Linked DNA regions of Arenibacter algicola. The protein of the gene in region 2 interacts with the protein of the main gene of each other region in a pairwise test. Links are inferred from orthologs where the notes say so. Each region holds a gene or a part of one and is shown on either strand. Other genes may lie near its edges. The genes, in order: U735_RS0102710 and U735_RS0119485.

Region 1 (3,644 bases), on a different replicon or contig from region 2:
CACCGTCAAGTTCAAGTACACGATATACCCTAAGCTGTTCCATTTCGGCAGAAAGTTGTAATGCACGAATTGGATTGAACAAGGAAAGTACACTGCCTCCATAAGCCACTAATTTTGCATTGCGAAATTTGGCATAGTTGAAGTTGACTCCCAATCCTACCCCGAATTGCTCGTTGGCTTGGTAAATGGCACTGGGAGAGATAGATGCATTGAAGGAATTATTGCCAAAACCGAGGCCTAAATTGCCTCCAAAATATACCTGGTTCCAAAAATCGGAATTCCCTGGGGTGGGTTGCGAGTAACCTAAGCCCCAAAATGCCGTGAAAAAAACACATAAAATCACGCTTTTTTTTAAGGAATGACGATTTAACATAATTATTGTAATAATTTTCCATTATTCAGGGCTAAGATAAGCTTAGATATGCTAAATGTTGTATTTTTGAATAAATTTTGTTCAAAAGACAGAGAGACTTTTTCATGGATAAATATTCCTTTTTAAACGCTGCGCATACTTCTTATTTCGCAGAATTATACGATAAGTATTTAATAAATCCCGATAGTGTAGAGCCTAGTTGGAGGGCCTTTTTTCAAGGGTTCGATTTTGGCATGGAAAATTCCATGGATGGGATGGTCGATGAATTGCAGACGGCACCATTGTCTGTGGCTGGTGGTCACGAGGTAGAGGTTCCGGAGAAACTTCAGAAGGAGTTTCAGGTAGTTCGACTCATAGATGGGTACAGGACTAGAGGGCATTTGTTTACCAAAACAAATCCAGTGAGGGAGAGAAGACAGTATTTCCCCACTTTGGAAATTGGGAATTTTGGCCTTGCTCCAAGTGATTTGGATACCACATTTACCGCAGGGGAAATTTTGGGAATAGGCCCTAGCACCTTGCGTGAAATCATACAGCACCTTACAAGCATATATTGTGATGCCATTGGGGTGGAATATATGTATATCAGAAACCCGGAGAGGGTGGAATGGATCCAAAATTGGTTGAATGTCAATGACAATCATCCCAAATACGATGCCGACAGGAAAAAGCATATTCTTAAAAAATTAAATGAGGCGGTTTCCTTCGAAGGATTCCTGCACACCAAATATGTGGGTCAAAAGAGGTTTTCTTTGGAAGGAAATGAATCGTTGATACCGGCATTGGATGCGGTAGTGGAAAAAGCTGCCGAAATGGGGGTGGAGCAATTTGTTATGGGTATGGCCCATAGGGGCCGCTTGAATGTTCTTACCAATATATTTGGCAAGAAGGCAAAGGATATCTTTAGTGAGTTCGATGGTAAGGATTATGAGCAGGAGATTTTTGATGGGGATGTGAAATACCATTTGGGGTGGACTTCTGAACGGAAAGCCAACAATGGAAAAAAAATAATAATGAATATTGCGCCAAACCCTTCCCACTTGGAGACTGTTGGTGCGGTAGTTGAAGGTATCGCCAGGGCAAAGCAGGATGCTCGTTATAAAGACGATTTTTCCAAGGTATTGCCTATTGTAGTGCATGGTGATGCTGCCATTGCAGGGCAGGGATTGGTTTATGAAGTGGTGCAAATGGCAAATTTGGATGGTTATAAAACCAATGGTACCATTCATATTGTTGTAAATAATCAAATTGGGTTTACTACCAATTATTTGGATGCCCGTAGCTCTACTTATTGTACGGACGTGGCCAAAGTAACCTTGAGTCCGGTGCTACATGTTAATTCGGACGATCCGGAGGCAGTTGTTCATGCCTCGCTTTTTGCCTTGGAATTTCGTATGCGTTTTCAAAGGGATGTATTTTTAGATCTTTTGGGGTATAGGAAATATGGGCATAACGAAGGTGATGAGCCGCGTTTTACCCAGCCAAAACTGTATAAAGCAATTGCCAAGCATAAAAACTCGAGGGACATTTATGCTGCAGCATTGATTAAGGAAGGTATTATAGGTGACGGTTTTGTGCAAGAGTTGGAAGAACAATACAAAGCTTCTTTGGAGGAGGAATTGGAAGATTCCAGAAAAGAGGATAAGACCGTGATAACCCCCTTTATGGCCGATGAATGGAGCGGTTATACCCATGTGCGCGAGTGGGAGATGATGGATCCGGTGGATACAAAATACGATAAAAAGAAACTTACGGATATAGCCAAGGTGTTGACAGAGTTGCCCAAGAATAAGAAGTTCTTGCGCAAAGTTGAGAAATTGGTGAACGATCGCAAGGCTATGTTTTTTGAAAATGATACCTTGGATTGGGCCATGGGAGAGCTTTTGGCCTACGGTACTCTTTTGGAGGAAGGTTACGGGGTGCGTATGTCCGGACAGGATGTTGAAAGAGGTACTTTTTCACACCGCCATGCCGTAATGAAAGTGGAAGAAAGTGAGGAGGAAGTAATGCTTTTAAACCACATTTCGGATAAACAGGGAACTTTTCAAATATATAATTCACTTTTATCGGAATATGGTGTAGTTGGTTTTGATTATGGATACGCTATGGCGAGCCCCAATACCTTAACGATTTGGGAAGCTCAATTTGGGGATTTTAGCAATGGTGCCCAGATTATGATAGATCAGTACATATCCGCAGCGGAGGATAAATGGAAATTACAGAATGGTTTGGTAATGCTGTTGCCGCACGGGTACGAAGGTCAGGGCGCAGAACATTCGTCCGCCCGTATGGAGCGATATTTACAATTATGTGCAAGGGATAATATGTATATCGCCGATGTAACTACCCCTGCAAATATGTTCCATTTGTTGAGAAGGCAAATGAAGGTGAATTTCAGAAAGCCTTTAATAGTGTTTACACCAAAAAGTTTGTTGAGGCATCCACGGGCCGTATCAACGGTTGAGGAATTTGCAAACGGGGAATTCCAAACGGTAATTGATGATGCAACCGCCGAGGTGTCCAAAATTAAGAGCATGGTATTCTGTACCGGTAAATTCTATTACGACCTTTTGGCTTATAAGGAGGAAAATAATAGGGAAGACGTAGCCTTGGTAAGGGTAGAACAATTGTTTCCGGTGCCGACAAAGCAAATGAAGGCAATAATGGATAAATATAAAAATGCCGAAGACAAGGTTTGGGCACAGGAGGAACCGAGGAATATGGGTGCTTGGGGTCATTTAACCATGCATTTCAGTGAGGCACATAAATTAAGGGTAGCCTCCAGAAGATTTTACGCTTCCCCAGCAGCCGGTAGTGCAGTACGTTCCAAGCGTCGTCATCAGCAGGTAATAGATTATGTTTTTGATATAAACAAAAACAATATGGGAAGAAACCCGGAGTCTACTGATAATTAGTATTATTTATTTTGGGGATTGATCGGTGGAAACTCCTAAATGTCCAAAAGGAAAATTTGATAAAGGTTAGAATTAAGAACGAGTTTAGACAAAACACAAATTAAAATTATAAAACATGATTTTAGAAATGAAAGTCCCTTCTCCAGGGGAATCCATTACGGAAGTAGAGATAGCAGAATGGCTGGTGAGCGATGGTGATTACGTGGAGAAAGATCAGGCAATAGCGGAAGTAGATTCGGACAAGGCCACATTGGAATTACCGGCAGAGGAAAGTGGTATTATTACCCTTAAGGCCGAGGTGGGTGATGCTGTTGCCGTAGGTGCGGTAGTATGTTTAATAGACACTAGTGCTTCCA
Region 2 (3,297 bases):
CTTAGCCTTTTAATCTCACTCATGCTTTGGGGCAATTCTCCAGAAAGGTCATTATAAAACAGATCCAGTACAAGAAGTTTTTCCAGACTCCCAATATTTTTAGGTATCCCTCCTGTTATCTTGTTTTTACCCAACCTTAGCACAACCAATTTTTTTAATTCCGTTATACCTTCCGGAATACTCCCTCCTATATTATTTAGAGCAAGGTTCAATACCTTTAAATTCTTTAGGTCGCCTATTGAATTTGGTATGCTCCCCCTAAGATTGTTATTCATTAAATTAACGGATACCACCTTATTGTTCTCTAGGGTTATACCCTCCCAGCTAGCAACCGGGGCATTCAGATCCCACCCCTTGGTCCAGGTATCGCCCTTAGCACTGTTATAGAGGTCTATAAGCGCATTTTTTTCCAGATCAGAAACCTGCCCGGACAAAAATTGCCCAATTATAACCATAAATAGCATAAATATGCTTTTTCTCATATTTTCACTTTTATCCTAAATAAGGAATAAGATTTACCCTACAAAATAAGGTTATTGTCCGTCAAACAGCAAAAATACTCGATGAAAAAAGCTAGAAAGGCCCATATTTGTTGTGAAAGTGCCAAAAGTTGTGGTGAGAGAAATTCAACCACTTGGATTTATTTCCTACAAAGAGATTTCTTCGAGTTCCAAAGTGATATTTTCCCAAGTTTTCATTAGGCTTTCGAGGTTCTTTTTTTTCTTTTGATATGAATCGAAAAAATTGGCCTTTGCAATTGTTGCATCATAATTCATAAGTAGGTCATGATCAATTGCAGCTATCTCTTTTTCTAAGCTGGCAATGTCACTTTCCGTTGAACTGAGCCTATTTTTTAAGGATTTTATCTTTTTTTGATCTTCGAAATCGATGTGTTTCTCCTGGGGTTTTTCTTTTTTATGAACTACTGTTTGCTTCTTTTCTATAGCCCTGAAATCATCAACTTTCCTCTGTTCCAAATAGAAATCGATATCCCCAAGATATTCTTTGATGCTACCATCCTTAAATTCATATACCTTGTTGGTAAGGCCTTGCAAAAAATCCCTATCGTGACTCACCAATATCAATGTTCCATCAAAATTCTGAAGTGCCTGCTTAAGCACATTCTTGGATTTAATATCCAAATGGTTTGTTGGCTCATCCATAACCAACACATTAAAGGGCTGTAGTAACATTTTAGCAAGGGCCAATCTATTCCGCTCACCTCCGGATAGTACTTTTACATATTTCTCCACCTCATCGCCCCTAAATAAAAAAGACCCTAATATATCCCTAACTTTACTTCTGTTCTTTTCATTGGCCGCATCTATCATGGTATCCAAAATAGTCTTTTCCCCATCCAAATATTCTGCCTGATTTTGTGCGAAATAACCGATTTGAACATTATGCCCTAATTTTAGATGCCCCTTATGATTCAAATCTCCCACCATTATTTTAGCGAGAGTGGATTTCCCTTGCCCATTTTGTCCAACAAAGGCCGTCTTGGAGTCGCGCTCTATCAATAGGTCTATTTTCTTTAAAACATGGTTATCCCCATAACTCTTGGACAGACCTTCTATTTCTGTTACAACTTTACCAGGGGTAACGGAAATTTGAAATCTTAGGTTCATTACACTATTGTCATCCTCATCAACCTCTATCCGCTCCATTTTATCGAGCTTCTTGATCAGGGACTGTGCCATGGAAGCCTTTGTGGATTTGGCCCTGAACTTTTCAATCAGTCTTTCCGCCTGCTGTATTTCCTTCTCTTGGTTTTTCTGGGCATTTAGCTGCTGTTGCTTTATTTCGTTCCTTAGTACCAAATATTTGGAGTAGGGCTTATTGTAATCATATATCCTTCCCAAGGAAATTTCAATAGTCCTATTGGTAACATTATCCAAAAACATTTTATCGTGGGAGACTATCATTACACCCCCTGGATAATTCTTCAGGAAATTTTCCAACCAAATAATTGATTCTATATCCAGGTGGTTTGTTGGCTCATCCAACAAGAGCACGTCATTGCTCTGTAACAAAAGTTTTGCCAATTCTATCCGCATCCTCCAACCTCCGGAAAAGGTTTCTGTTTTACGATCAAAATCCTCACGTTTAAAACCCAGACCCAACAATACTTTTTCGGTTTCGCCCTGATAGTTGTACCCTCCCAATATCTCATAATGATGGGTTACATCGTTCAAGTCTATAATTAATTGATTATAGGCCTCACTTTCATAGTCGGTACGTTCTGCCAACTGATGGTTAATCTCGTCCAACCTCAACTCCAAAGCTTTTATTTCCTCAAAGGCCTGATGCGCCTCTTCCTGCACCGTCCTACCTAGATCAAAATCGATATCCTGTCTCAAGAATCCCATTTTAAGATCCTTATCAGAGGCTATAGTACCCGAATCTATGGGCATATCCTTTGATAAAATTTTCAAAAGCGTAGATTTCCCTGCTCCATTTTTTCCTATTAGACCAACTCGATCTCCGGAATTTAAACGGAAAGATATTTCTTCAAACAGATATTCTCCTCCAAAAGAAACGGAGAGATTGTGGATATTAAGCATATTCGGTGACTATTGTTACACTAATTAATGCTACAAAAATGTAATTTTGTAGAAACTTTTTGCAAATGTTAAAAAAAGGAAACAAACTCTACAGCATTTTAACAGGAACTTGTCCTAAATGTCATGAAGAGAGTATGTATCAGGACAAAAACCCATATCATTTGGGCAATATCTTCAAAATGAACGAGCGTTGTTCGCATTGCGGAACCAAATATAAAATAGAACCCTCTTTTTTTTACGGGGCCATGTATGTTAGTTACGGTGTAGGTGTAGCCTTTGCCGTAGCCGCTTTCGTAATTGCCTTTTTATTTTTCAAAGCTACCTTGATAAATACATTTATTGCAATCATTGCTACAATGATCGTATTTATGCCATTTATCATTAGGGTATCGCGAAACATCTGGATCAATTTCTTCATAAAATACGACCCAAAGGCCACCACTAAGATCAATTCCTAAAATGCTTCTTGGTAAAACGGCATAGGTCCATTTCGGGCACAATAGCCTCTTTATTTTCTATTAAGGCATAAAGTTGCATGGACGCCATTGGGGCGATCATTACCCCACGTGAACCCAGACCATTGAGCAAATACATATTTTCATGTTCGGGATGCCTGCCTACTAATGGCTTCCTATCACTTACCGTTGGCCTAATTCCCGCCACATGGTCAACAACTTCATAAGGGCATTTTAGAAAAGTATTCAACTTTTGCAAAAGCTCCTGTTTACATTCT

The links.
Region 1: the proteins of U735_RS0119485 (region 2) and U735_RS0102710 interact in binary tests that used the Escherichia coli proteins (3 or more experiments, as listed by UniProt). The link is inferred for Arenibacter algicola from one-to-one orthologs.

What each region holds. Positions count from the first base shown.
Region 1 is NZ_JPOO01000001.1:651,154-654,797, forward strand. The notes cover bases 176-3,488. They hold U735_RS0102710 (2-oxoglutarate dehydrogenase E1 component), read left to right. Parts: upstream 176-477; coding sequence 478-3,288; downstream 3,289-3,488. Other genes in these bases: U735_RS0102705 (alpha-ketoglutarate decarboxylase), read right to left, coding at 176-373; odhB (2-oxoglutarate dehydrogenase complex dihydrolipoyllysine-residue succinyltransferase), read left to right, coding at 3,404-3,488. Outside these bases: more of U735_RS0102705, read right to left, coding at 1-175; more of odhB, read left to right, coding at 3,489-3,644. UniProt on the Escherichia coli protein: E1 component of the 2-oxoglutarate dehydrogenase (OGDH) complex which catalyzes the decarboxylation of 2-oxoglutarate, the first step in the conversion of 2-oxoglutarate to succinyl-CoA and CO(2).
Region 2 is NZ_JPOO01000003.1:2,088,437-2,091,733, forward strand. Bases 107-3,072 are described here. They hold U735_RS0119485 (ABC-F family ATP-binding cassette domain-containing protein), read right to left. Parts: upstream 2,565-3,072; coding sequence 648-2,564; downstream 107-647. Other genes in these bases: U735_RS0119480 (leucine-rich repeat domain-containing protein), read right to left, coding at 107-482; U735_RS0119490 (DUF983 domain-containing protein), read left to right, coding at 2,630-3,022; U735_RS0119495 (NAD(P)/FAD-dependent oxidoreductase), read right to left, coding at 3,012-3,072. Outside these bases: more of U735_RS0119480, read right to left, coding at 1-106; more of U735_RS0119495, read right to left, coding at 3,073-3,297. UniProt on the Escherichia coli protein: Genetic data indicate it may be involved in ribosome assembly or function.